DNA from 3 places in the Streptomyces sp. NPDC021562 genome. Region 1 is predicted to be linked to each of the others. Evidence: riboswitches for the same ligand, from Rfam matches in the RefSeq annotation. Region 1 holds a riboswitch; each other region holds the start of a gene.
The links. A riboswitch is a leader RNA that binds a small molecule or an ion and turns the genes downstream of it on or off. The one in region 1 is predicted to bind cobalamin.
Positions count from the first base shown of each region.

Region 2: another riboswitch for cobalamin. It lies ahead of AB0G52_RS32220 (cobalamin biosynthesis protein); the one in region 1 lies ahead of AB0G52_RS22825 (CbtB-domain containing protein).
Region 3: another riboswitch for cobalamin. It lies ahead of AB0G52_RS17000 (ABC transporter substrate-binding protein); the one in region 1 lies ahead of AB0G52_RS22825 (CbtB-domain containing protein).

Region 1 is NZ_JBFACN010000014.1:119,258-123,326, reverse strand. It holds gene AB0G52_RS22835 (EfeM/EfeO family lipoprotein) at 1-780, opposite strand, end outside; gene AB0G52_RS22830 (enoyl-CoA hydratase/isomerase family protein) at 1,022-2,074, shown strand; cobalamin riboswitch at 2,143-2,283, shown strand; gene AB0G52_RS22825 (CbtB-domain containing protein) at 2,320-2,541, shown strand; gene AB0G52_RS22820 (CbtA family protein) at 2,564-3,319, shown strand; gene pgm (phosphoglucomutase (alpha-D-glucose-1,6-bisphosphate-dependent)) at 3,480-4,069, shown strand, end outside.
Region 2 is NZ_JBFACN010000026.1:53,761-57,829, forward strand. It holds gene cobN (cobaltochelatase subunit CobN) at 1-22, opposite strand, end outside; gene AB0G52_RS32215 (cobyric acid synthase) at 19-1,530, opposite strand; gene AB0G52_RS32220 (cobalamin biosynthesis protein) at 1,527-2,486, opposite strand; cobalamin riboswitch at 2,586-2,728, opposite strand; gene AB0G52_RS32225 (hypothetical protein) at 2,949-3,176, opposite strand; gene AB0G52_RS32230 (inorganic phosphate transporter) at 3,198-4,069, opposite strand, start outside.
Region 3 is NZ_JBFACN010000009.1:308,399-312,467, forward strand. It holds gene AB0G52_RS16985 (hypothetical protein) at 1-152, shown strand, start outside; gene AB0G52_RS16990 (MFS transporter) at 115-1,314, opposite strand; partial or broken gene AB0G52_RS16995 (short-chain fatty acyl-CoA regulator family protein) at 1,786-1,926, shown strand; cobalamin riboswitch at 1,941-2,118, shown strand; gene AB0G52_RS17000 (ABC transporter substrate-binding protein) at 2,172-3,206, shown strand; gene AB0G52_RS17005 (iron chelate uptake ABC transporter family permease subunit) at 3,259-4,069, shown strand, end outside.

The sequences.
Region 1 (4,069 bases):
CAGGGCGGCCGCCGGGGCCCGCAGCCCGGTGGGAGACTCGCCGTGCCACAGGCCGTACTCGACGCGGTGGAAGCCGGTGAAGTCCTTGTCGTGCACCCCGCCGGGCAGCCCCGCGTCCGTTCCGTTGATCGCCCGGTCCGCGTCGCCGAAGGCGTCGTACGCGGCGCCCATCCGCTCGTACTGCAGGTGGGCGGGCAGCCAGGCGGTGCGGGCGGCGGCCAGGTCGCCGCGGTCCACCGCGTCCCGCAGACCCGTGGTCAGCCGGACGACCTCGGACAGGCCGGTGCCGACCCACTTCTGGTAGGCGAGCGCCGGCGGGATCAGGTCGTGCTCGGTCACCGGGGCCGCGGCCGGCCCGCTGCGGCCCCCGCCGATGCGCACGGTGGGGCCGGTGACGGCGTCGGCGTCGTCGGGCACGCACTTGAACGCGTACGCGCCCCTGCCCAGGCGCACGGTGAGTTCCCGGGTGGTGCCGGGGCCGATGCCCTCGACCTCGCCGTAGACGGCCTGGCTCCTCGGGTCCTCCAGGAGGACCTCGGCGGCACCGTCGGTCGGGTTGTGCAGGTCGAAGACCTGGACACCGGAGACCGGCGTGGTCCACCCGCGTCCGCAGCGGCTGGGGGACACCTCCACGGGGGTGTGCGGCAGCGCGGACGGGTCGGCGTGCGCCGGGCGTGAGCCGTGCGTGAGCGCCAGCACCCCGGCCGTCAGGCACGCGACGGTGACACCGACGACCGCCCAGGGACGCGACGACCTCCGCGTGAGGCCGGACAACACCATCCCGAGCTCCCGGGTTTCGTACCGTTCGTGATCGCCTCATGGTAGGCAGCCCTCTGTACTCGAACGGCCGTCCAGACAAACCCATGACCAAGAGTTCCCTGCCGGTTCACCCGGCATCCGGGAGGGCTTCTCGGACCCGGCGCGAGAGGATCGTTCGAGTGCGACGTCTCCGGCAGCTTGTGGAAGGAACCGACGAGAACATGCGTGTCGACATGGCCCGTGGCCTGACCGGGGTGTCCGGATGACCGGCGCCGAAGCACCCGTCCTGCTGCACGTCGAGGGACGGGCCGCACACATCACCCTGAACCGGCCGAAGGCCATCAACGCGCTGTCGCACCCGATGGTGGAGCGCATCTCCGAAGCCCTCACGGACTGGGAGCACGACCCCGCCGTCGAGACCGTCGTCATCACCGGGGCGGGGGAGCGCGGCCTGTGCGCGGGCGGCGACATCCGCGCCGTCCACGACGACGCCCGCGACGGCGACGGCACCGCCGCGGCCGCGTTCTGGCGCGACGAGTACCACCTCAACGCCCGGATCGCCCGCTACCCCAAGCCGTACGTCGCCGTCATGGACGGCATCGTCATGGGCGGCGGGGTGGGGATCTCCGCGCACGGCCGCGTCCGGATCGCCACCGAGCGTTCCCGGATCGCCATGCCGGAGACCGGCATCGGCTTCGTCCCCGACGTGGGCGGCACGTACCTGCTCAGCCGGGCCCCCGGCGAACTGGGCACCCATCTCGCCCTGACCGGGGCCGGGATCGGCGCCGCCGACGCCGTGCTGTGCGGACTCGCCGACCACCACCTGCCGTCCGGCACGCTCCAGGCGTTCGTCGCCGACCTCGCCGAACTGCCCGTCGCCGAGGCGGTCGCCCGCCGCCAACGGCCCGCGGCCGAAGGGGAACTGGCCGGTCACCGCACCTGGATCGACGCCTGCTACACCGCCGACACCGTCGAGGAGATCGTCCGCCGGCTGCTCGCACACGGTGACGCGGCGGCGAAGGAGACGGCGCACATCCTGCTCGGCAAGTCCCCGACGGCCCTGAAGGTCACCCTCCGCGCACTCCGCGGCGCCCGGCGACTGGACACCCTGGAGCAGGTGCTGGACCAGGAGTACCGCGTCTCCTGCGCCGCCCTGACCACCCCTGACCTGGTGGAGGGCATCCGCGCCCAGGTCGTCGACAAGGACCGCGCGCCGCGCTGGTCCCCCGCCACCCTCGACGAGGTCACCGAGGCCGACGTCGACCGTTTCTTCGCCCCGCTCGGCGCACGCGAACTGGGCCTGGCCCGCTCCTGAGAGGCCCCCGACGGGACCGGAGCGGGCGCGAGAGGAAGATCACGCCTGGTCACGCGGTCTTGGCCGGCCCTCCGACACGCGGTACGGTCTGTCCGGTATCGACGACAGCGAGACGGAAGCCGGTGGGAATCCGGCACGGTCGCGCCACTGTATGCAAGAGCCCCCGGGCCCTTGCGAGTCAGACCCGTGGCTGTCGTCCTGTGCACCACCGAGATGGGACGCGAACTCCCAGAGGAGGTTCTGCCATGGCGCAGACCGTCGCCCAGCCGACAGCCACCACCCCCGCCGTCCCCGCCAAGCTGCCGCTGTCCGCGATAGCTCCCTGGGCGGTCTTCTTCGGCATCCTGATGCTGGTCCTGCTCTACTTCGTCGGCGCCGAGCAGGGCGCCACCTCCGTGTTCAGCGGCACGGACGTCCACGAGTGGGTGCACGACGCCCGCCACCTGCTCGGCTTCCCCTGCCACTGACGCGAGGGACGCCGTCCAGCCCATGAACTCCGCAACGGTACGAAACCTCCTGGTGCGGGGCATGCTCGCCGGCCTCGCCGCCGGGCTGCTCGCCCTGGTGGCCGCCTACCTCCTCGGCGAGCCCTACGTCGACAAGGCGATCGGCTTCGAGGACGCCCACACGCACGAACACGAGATGGTCGTCGTCTCCCGCTCCCTCCAGTCCACCGCGGGCCTCGCCACCGGTGTCCTGGTGTACGGGGTCGCCTTCGGCGGCATCGCGGCCCTCGCCTACTGCTTCGCCCTCGGCCGCGTCGGCCGGTTCGGTCCCCGGGCGACCGCGCTGCTGCTGTCCGGCTGCGCGCTGCTCGCCGTGTACGTGGTGCCGTTCCTGAAGTACCCGGCCAACCCGCCGTCGGTGGGCGAAGCGGACACCATCGGCAAGCGCACCACGCTGTACTTCCTGATGATGCTGCTCAGCGTGTTGCTGGCGGTCGCCGCCACCCTCCTCGGCAAGCGGCTGCGGGCGAGCCTCGGCACCTGGTGGGCAACCGTGGTCGCGGTGACCGCTTTCGTCGTCGTGATCGGGCTCGCGTACCAGTTCCTGCCGGTGGTCAACGAGGTCCCCAAGGACTTCCCGGCCACCCTGCTGTGGCGGTTCCGGCTCTCGGCGCTCGCCATCCAGGTGGTGCTGTGGAGCGGATTCGGCCTGCTGTTCGGCGAGTTGGCCGAGCGGCAGCTCAACCCGAAACCGGCGAGGGCCGCGGCCGCCCGGCGTACCGTGCCCGCCGCGCACTGACCGACCCACGAGACGCGAGGGCCTCCGGAACCGTCCGGAGGCCCTCGCGCGTTCGGCCCACCGGTCGGCGGTGAAACGGCCCCCGCGCGCGCGTGCGTCACCGCTGACAAGGGAAGATGGGCGGTGAGTGATCGAGCAACGACAGCGGAGGAATGGACTCATGCCGCATGAGCGAGCGGGCCGGCCGGCGGCTCCGGAGGACCTCGTCGACGTGGCCCGGCTGGTCACGGCCTACTACGCGCTGCACCCCGACCCGTCCGACCCCGCCCAGCGGGTGGCGTTCGGCACCTCGGGACACCGCGGGTCGTCGCTGACGACCGCGTTCAACGAGGACCACATCGCGGCCACCAGCCAGGCCATCTGCGAGTACCGGAGCGGCCAGGGCACCGACGGGCCCCTCTTCCTGGGTGCCGACACCCACGCCCTGTCCGAACCCGCCAAGGTCACCGCCCTGGAGGTGTTCGCCGCCAACGGCGTGACCGTCCTGATCGACAGCGCCGACGGCTACACGCCCACCCCGGCCGTCTCGCACGCCATCCTCACCCACAACCGGGGCCGCACCACCGGTCTCGCGGACGGCGTCGTGGTCACCCCCTCGCACAACCCGCCCGCCGACGGCGGCTTCAAGTACAACCCGCCCAGCGGCGGCCCCGCCGCCTCCGACGCCACCTCCTGGATCCAGGACCGCGCCAACCAGATCATCGCGGGCGGCCTGAAGGACGTACGGCGCGTCCCCTACGCGCGTGCGCT
Region 2 (4,069 bases), on a different contig from region 1:
ACAACAACAACACTGTGCTCATGCGGGCGCTCCCGGTGGGATGAAAGGCAGTCCTTGCGGCGCGCCCGACTCGATGAGCCGCCAGAGCGCGTCCGTGTCCGCGTGCTGTTCGATCAGGTCGCCGAGCCGGTCGAGCTGCTCCTCGCGCAGCCCGGCGAACGAGGTGTCGGGGGCCGGCACGAACCGGCGGCCCGCGGCGGCGGCCACCTCGCGCAGGAAGGCCCGCCGGAAGCCGTCCGACTCCAGGGAGCCGTGCCAGTGGGTGCCCCAGGTCTGCCCGACCCGGCAGCCGTCCAGGAAGGGGGTTCCCCCGGTCACTTCGGCGACGCCGTGATGGATCTCGTACCCCTCGACGGGTTCGCCGAGGGCCTCGCCGACGGGCCGGGTCAGGGTCTTCTCCCGGGCGAACCGCACCCGGACGGGCAAAATCCCCAGGCCGTCCACGTGCCCCCGCCGGCTCTCGACCTCGTCCTCGATGTGCTCACCGAGGACCTGGAAACCGCCGCAGATGCCGAGGACCGGCCGTTGCTCGGCGGCCCGGCGCAGCAGCGCGTCCGCGAGGCCCCGCTCCCGCAGCCACTCCAGGGCCCGGACCGTCCCCCGCGTCCCCGGGATCACGACGAGATCGGCGTCGGCCAGTTCCTCGGGCCGGTCCACGAACCGCACCAGGACGCCCGGTTCGGCGGCCAGCGCGTCCACGTCCGTGAAGTTGGACATGAGGGGGATCGCGCAGACGGCGACCCGGAGCACGTCCTCGCCGACGGGCGGGGCGGTGTTCGACTCGCGGACGGTCCCCCGCAGGGAGACCCGGAGCCCGTCCTCCTCGTCGATGCCGAGGCCGTGCCGGAACGGCAGGACGCCGTACGTCCGCCGCCCGGTCAGCCCGTGCAGCATGTCGAGGCCGGGCTCCAGCAGGGAGACGTCGCCCCGGAACTTGTTGACGAGGAAGCCCGCGACGAGTTCCTGGTCCTCGGGCGAGAGCAGCGCGACGGTCCCGAAGAAGGAGGCGAAGACACCCCCGCGGTCGATGTCGCCGACCACCAGCACGGGCAGCCGCGCGTTGCGCGCGATCCCCATGTTCACGATGTCGGTCCGGCGCAGGTTGATCTCCGCCGGACTGCCCGCCCCCTCACAGATCACCGCGTCATACGTGCCCCGCAACTCGGCAAGACAGTCGAGCACGGTCCCGAGCAGCTTCTGCTGCCGCCCGCCGTGATACCCCCGCGCGCTCAGCTCACCGACCGGCTTCCCGAGCAGCACCACCTGACTGCTCCGCTCACCGCCGGGCTTGAGCAGCACGGGGTTCATCAGCGCGGTCGGCTCGATCCGGCAGGCCTGCGCCTGCATGGCCTGCGCCCGCCCGATCTCGGCGCCCTCGCGGGTGACGAAGGAGTTCAGGGACATGTTCTGCGCCTTGAACGGCGCGACCTTGACGCCCTGTCGTACGAGCCACCGGCAGACACCGGCGGTCACGACACTCTTGCCGGCGTCGGAGGTGGTTCCGGCCACCAGCAGCCCGCCGCCGTTCACGAGGAACCCCCCGCGCGCCGCGCGACCCGTCCCCGCAGCAGGGCCGCAGCCGCGCTCGCCCCCAGCGCCAGCCACCCCACGCGCCGTGACAGCCGCACGGCCCGCTCGATGTCCCCGGTCTCCACGCTCCGCCCCTCCCCGTTCAGCACCGGCCGGTGCTCGATGCGCCCCCCGTACGACAACGTCCCCCCGAGCCGCAGCCCCAACGCCCCCGCGAACGACGCCTCCACGGGCCCCGCGTTGGGACTGGGGTGCTTCGCCGCGTCGGCCCGCCAGGCCCGCAGCGCGCCTCTGGGGTCACTCCCGGCCACGGCGGCGAGTGCGGCGGTGAGCCGCGCCCCCGGCCATCCGGCCACGTCGTCCAGGCGTGCCGAGGCCCACCCGTAGCGCAGGTGGCGGGCCGACTTGTGACCGACCATCGCGTCCAGGGTGTTGACGGCCCGGAACCCGAGCAGCCCCGGCACTCCGCCCAACGCCCCCCACACCAGCGCGCCGACCACCGCGTCGCTGGTGTTCTCGGCGACGGACTCCACGACCGCCCGCGCGATCCCGTCGGCGTCCAGGGCCTGCGGATCCCGGCCGCACAGATGTGGCAGCCGGGCCCGGGCGGCCTCGACGTCCCCGGCCGCGAGGGCCCGTCCGATCTCCCGTGCCTCACGGGAGAGGGAAGTGCCGCCGACGACGGCCCAGGTGGCGGCGGCGGTGAGCGCGACGGACGCGGCGGTGGACGGCCGTGCCACCCGCTGGGCCACGGCACCCAGCGTCACGGCGCCGCCCGCGCACACGGCGGTGTGCAGCGCGCCCCAGCCGCGGTGGTCCCGCCACAGCACCCGCTCCACGGCCCCGGCCGCCCGCCCGAACGCGGCGACCGGATGCCCCCGGCGCGGATCGCCGAGCAGCAGATCACCGAGAAGGCCGGCGGCGGCGCCGTACGCGAAGACGCGATCGGCACCCATCGGCTCAGCCCGCCGCGGGGTCGGGGACGGGCCGGTTACTGCACCTCGGTCGGCAGCCGCGCATGGCGATATGTCCTCACTCAGGGTGTCCACGCCCTGGTTCGACGAGACCGGCGGTGAGAGTTCCTGGCTCCCGGGGATGGCTACCCCGGTGACAGTGGCGGGACCGCGCCGGACTCACACCGGCTTCCTCTCTTGCCGCCGTACATGGCTCCGGCAGTCCACCACGCCCCCGGAAGACCCGTCAACTTGCCGTTGACCTGCGAGGGGAGTGTGTGGGAAGGCCCACACCGGTGGTCCGGCGGGACTCCTGGGACATGCCGAAGGCTCCGCCGCGAACGGATCGGGGCGGAGCCTGGCGGCCCCGGGTCGGGCCGCTGTCGTGATCGGTGTGGATCGGTGTGGATCGGTGTGGATCGGTGTGGATCGGTGTGGATCGGTGTGGATCGGTGCGGTCGCGGCTCAGGCCTTCGCCACGATCAGGTGGATGCCGTACGCCACGGCCGCGGTGCAGGCCGCGAAGCAGAGGCAGGCGGCGGTCGCGGCCAGGGCCGCCGAGTTGCCCTGCGCGGTGGCCCGTTCGCGGGCGGAGAGGCCCTTGATGCCGAGCGTGAAGAGGGTCACCAGACCCACGGTGGCCACGAGGCTGACGCCGAAGACGGAGCCGATGGCTGCCCAGTCGATGTTCATGTCGGGTTGTGTTCCTCGGGGTCAGACGGTGGCGGCCGGGTCGGTCGCGGGAGCGGCGGGGGAGGGGATGGTGGCCGTGAGGCCCTCGGTCACCGTGCCCGCGGGCGGCGGGGTGACGGCGGCGATCGCCGCCGTCACCACACCGGCCGGCTCCTCGGTGCCGACGACGTTGCTGCTGTCCACGACCTCGCGGCGGGAGAGCTTCCAGATCGCGGCGCTCGCGGCCACCAGGAAGACGGCGACCGCGGCCGTGCCCCCGTCACCGAGGTCCGTCACGGACTCGGCGAGCGCGCCGACCAGCGCGGCGGCCGGGAGGGTGAGCACCCAGGCGACGACCATGCGGGTCGCGGTGGACCAGCGGACCGTGCCGCCCTTGCGGCCCAGGCCCGCGCCCATCACGGAACCGGAGACGACGTGCGTGGTGGAGAGGGAGAAGCCGAGGTGGGAGGAGGCCAGGATGGCGGTGGCCGCGCTGGTCTGGGCGGCGAAGCCCTGCTGCGGCTGGAGGTCCGTCAGGCCCGTGCCCATGGTGCGGATGATCCGCCAGCCGCCGATGTAGGTGCCCAGCGCGATGGCGAGGCCGGCGGAGAGGATGACCCAGGTGGGAGGGTTGGAGCCGGGGGCGATGGAACCGCCCGCGACGAGCGCGAGGGTGATGATGCCCATCGTCTTCTGGGCGTCGTTGGTGCCGTGGGCGAGCGAGACCAGGCCGGCGGAGGCGATCTGGCCGGCGCGGTAGCCCTTGCGGGTGGCCTCGTCCTCGGCGTTCTTCGAGAGCGTGTAGGACAGCCGGGTGGAGAGCAGTGCCGCGAGGCCCGCGACCACCGGGGCCGCGACCGCCGGGAGCAGGACCTTGGTGACGAGGACGTCGCCGTGGACCGCGCCGAAGCCGG
Region 3 (4,069 bases), on a different contig from region 1:
GCGTCGGCATCCCGTCGAAGTGGCGCACCGACACTCCGAAAGGTCGGCGGGCTGAGTACTGGGAAGGGTTCGCGTTCAGTCTCGCCTGCTCGGTCTGGCTGGCCGCTGGCCTCCTCATGGTGGGTCTGCTGATCTACGCACTGGTGTCCTGAGCTCTGAGCCGGAGGGCAGTGAATCCGAGTCGGTCGAGCGGGAGCGTTGGAGTGGGCTCGCAGGGCGCAGCCGACCGCCGAGTAGTACTGCGCAGGCCCCGACGGTCAGCAGCCCGCCGGTGAGGAAGACGCCTCGCACGTCGGCGAGCGACAGGACCAGTGCTCCGATTGCTGCGCCGGCCGCGATGCCGGCGTTGTAGGCGCCGGAGTTCGCCGCGAGGGCGACGTCCGTTCGGCCCGGCGCGCAGTGCAGCATCTCGTTCTGGGTGACCATGAACACCGGCCCGAGCGCTCCGCCCATCAGGACCAGGAACATCACCGCCGCCACCGGATGAGTGCCGACCGCGTACAAGCCGAGCATGCCCACCGCCTGTGTGACTACGGCCGTGGGCAGCACGGACCGCGGGAAGCGGTCCAGCAGTGCCCCGGTGATGCTCACCCCGGCCAGACAGGCGACACCGAAAACCACGAGCAGGACGCTGACCGCGTTCGGGAAGAACCCGCTCACGCCGCCCAGGAACTTCACGATGTACGTGTATCCGGTGAACGCCCCGGTGGCGGAGAGGGTCCCGGTCGTCAGCACTGTCCCGAACCGCCGGACGTCGGGACTGCTTGCGTAGGCGGCGGGTTCTTCTTCCGGACGCGAGGTCGGCAGCAGAACGGCGATCGTCACCAGGGAGACGCCCGCCAGAGCCGCCAGCATGGCGACGGGCACCTGCCAGTCGCTCTGTCGGCCCAGCCAGGTCCCGGCGGGAACACCGAGCACGAGGGCGAGAGAACCTGCGACGGACAGCGCACCGACGACACGCCCGCGGACCTCGGGCGGGAAAAGGCCCACCGCGACCGGCCCCATCACGGCCCAGAACAAGGCCTGGGCGAGCGCGGTCAGCAGCCGCGCCACGAGCAACAGCCAGTAGGAGGAGGCCAGGGCCGCGATCAGGCTGGACACGACAAGCACGGTCAGTAGCACTGTGAGCACATGGCGCCGCGGCATGGCGCGCGTGACGTGGACGAGCGGCAGAGAAGCGAGAGCCACCGTCACGCCGTAGCCGGTGACCAGGAGACCGACCGCTGACACTGACACCCGAAGGCTTCCGGAGATGAGCTCCAGCAGACCGATCGGCAGGTTCTCCGCTGTGTTGAAGGTGAAGGCGGCCAGCATCAGGGCCACAAGCACCGCCGACCTGTGCCGTGGCTCCGGTTGCCGCATGCCCCGATGGGCCGTTCCCGCCGTCGCCCGTCGCTCCTGTTCCGTGGCGCCTTCCATGGAGTTAGCTCACCGGCGCGCCGGCCCCGTCGCAACCGAATTCACCTGCCGCAGTGGCACTCAAAAGATCAAACATGGTTCCGGGACCGTTCGGCACGGGTTCGAGAGCGCGCTCCTGGATCACCGACCCTACGGAGTGTGCCGGTGGCCAGGACGCCGGGCTCGGACTGCCGGCGCAGGTGCTCGCCCGCCCTGAACGGCGCGCACCACGAGGTGCACGGCCTGCTGCTGCGGCGCAGCCTCAGGGCGATGGCGGGCCCGCTGCCATGCGCGGCCCGGAAGCTCCCGGGCCCACCGTGGGGATGTTGCAGGATGTTGCGGCCGTTCACGACACCGGCGACCAGGCGTTTGCCGGAGAACCCGCCGACCGCCGCCGGCACGGGCTGCCGGGTCTGCGTACGCCTCGACTGGCCCCAGCGGGGCGCACCACCGCTCGGGCAGTCCCTGCGCATCGACCAGGACACCAGCACCTTCGTGCCGTACCCCGTGACCGAGCGCACCATCTGACCGTACGGCGGACTTGATAGCCTCGTCGGGCCAGTCGAGCCACACCCGAGGCCAGGGAATCCGGTGCGAATCCGGAACTGACGCGCAGCGGTGAGGGGGACGGGCGGGGCACGCGAGCCACTGGGAGACCGGGAAGGCGCCCCGGCCGGACGAACCCGAGTCCGAAGACCTGCTGGCACCTCCTCGCCCCGGCGTGGGGGACACCTGTAGGCCAGGCTCCGCGTACGAGCCCCGACCCCAGAGGCATGCCCGTGCTCCGCACTCCTGCTCTCCTCCTCGCCTCCGTCCTGCTGCTCACCGCCTGCGGTTCCTCCGGCGCGGAGGACGTGAAGCCGGAGATGACCTCCGCCGCCGGCTACCCGGTGACCTTCGACAACTGCGGCCACAAGGTCATTGTGAAGTCCGCCCCGAAGCGGGCCGTCTCCCTCAACCAGGGCACCACCGAGATCCTGCTCTCCCTCGGTCTCGCCGACCGCATGGCCGGTACGGCGACCTGGACCGACCCGGTGCTGAAGGGCCTGGAGAAGGCCAACGCGTCCGTGCCCCGGCTCGCCGACAACAACCCTTCCTTCGAGAAGGTTTTGGACGCCGAACCCGACTTCGTCACCGCCTCGTTCGTCTCCACCCTCGGCAAGGGCGGCGTCGCCACCCGCGAGCAGTTCGAGAAGCTCGGCGTGCCCACCTACGTCTCCCCGTCCGACTGCTCGGTCGGCAAGGACAACGACAGCGGTGGCGACGGCTCGCGCAGCACCCCGCTCACCCTTGACGCCGTGTACGGGGAAATACGCGATCTGGCCCGCGCGTTCGGCGTCAAGGAGCGCGGCGAGAGGCTGGTCGCCGGCCTGAAGAAGCGGGTGAGCACGGCCACCGCCGGACTGCATGCCTCGGACGTCTCCCTCATGTACTGGTTCGCCAACTCCCAGTCGCCCTACCTCGCCGGCTGCTGCGGTGCCCCCGGTGCCATCACCCGCGCGGTCGACGCGAAGAACGCCTTCGCCGACACCCGCGACGAATGGCCGCAGATCGGCTGGGAGACCGTCGCCGACCGCGACCCCGACGTCATCGTGATCGGCGACCTGACCCGCAGGCAGCAGACCGCGGAAACCGCCGAGGCCAAGATCCGCTTCCTGGAGACCGACCCGGCCACCCGGAACCTGACCGCGGTGAAGAAGAAGCGGTACGTCCTGCTGAGCGGGCAGGCGATGAACCCGTCCATCCGCACGATCGAGGGGATCGAGAAGGTCGCAGCCGGCCTGCGTGACTTCGGGTTCGCCAAGTGAGCGTCGCGCCCTGCTCTTGACGGGCGGGGGACTGGTCACGCTGCTCGTGTCGATGGGCGTGGCCGTGACGATCGGCCCCGCCGACATCTCCACCGGCGATGTCTGGGCGTCCGTCGCGGCCCATATCGGCCTGGGCGAGAGCACGTTGGCTCCGCTGCGGGACGGCATCGTGTGGAACCTGCGGATGCCGCGCACGCTGCTCGCCGCCGTCTGCGGGGCCGGGCTCGCGGTGTGCGGAGCGGTCATGCAGTCGTTGCTGCGCAACCCGCTCGCCGACCCCTTCGTGCTAGGGGTCTCCTCCGGCGCCTCCACGGGGGCGGTCGCCGTGGTCGTTCTCGGAGTGGGCGGGGCAGTGGTGCCCCTGTGGGCGGGCGCCTTCCTCGGCGCGTTGCTCTCCTTCGCCCTGGTGCTGCTGCTCAGCCACACCCTCGGCGGCAGCACCGACCGGGTCGTGTTGTCCGGGGTGGCTGCCATGCAGCTGTTCTCGGCGCTGACCTCGTTCATCGTCCTGACCTCGGCGGACGCCGAGACCACCCGGGGTGTGCTGTTCTGGCTGCTCGGCTCGCTCACCGGTGCCGACTGGGGACAGGTGCTGCTGTGCACGGCCGTACTTGCGGTGGTCATGGCCGTCTGCCTCGGCTATGCCCGCACCCTGGACGCCTTCGCCTTCGGTGACGAGGCTGCCGCCGGACTCGGGGTCCGGGTCGCCCGCACTCGCCTGGTCCTGCTCTGCGCCACCGCGCTGCTCACCGCCGCCCTCGTCAGCTGCGTGGGCGCGATCGGCTTCGTCGGCCTGGTCCTGCCGCACGCCACCCGCGCCCTGACCGGCTCCGGGCACGCCCGCCTGCTGCCGGTCACCGCAC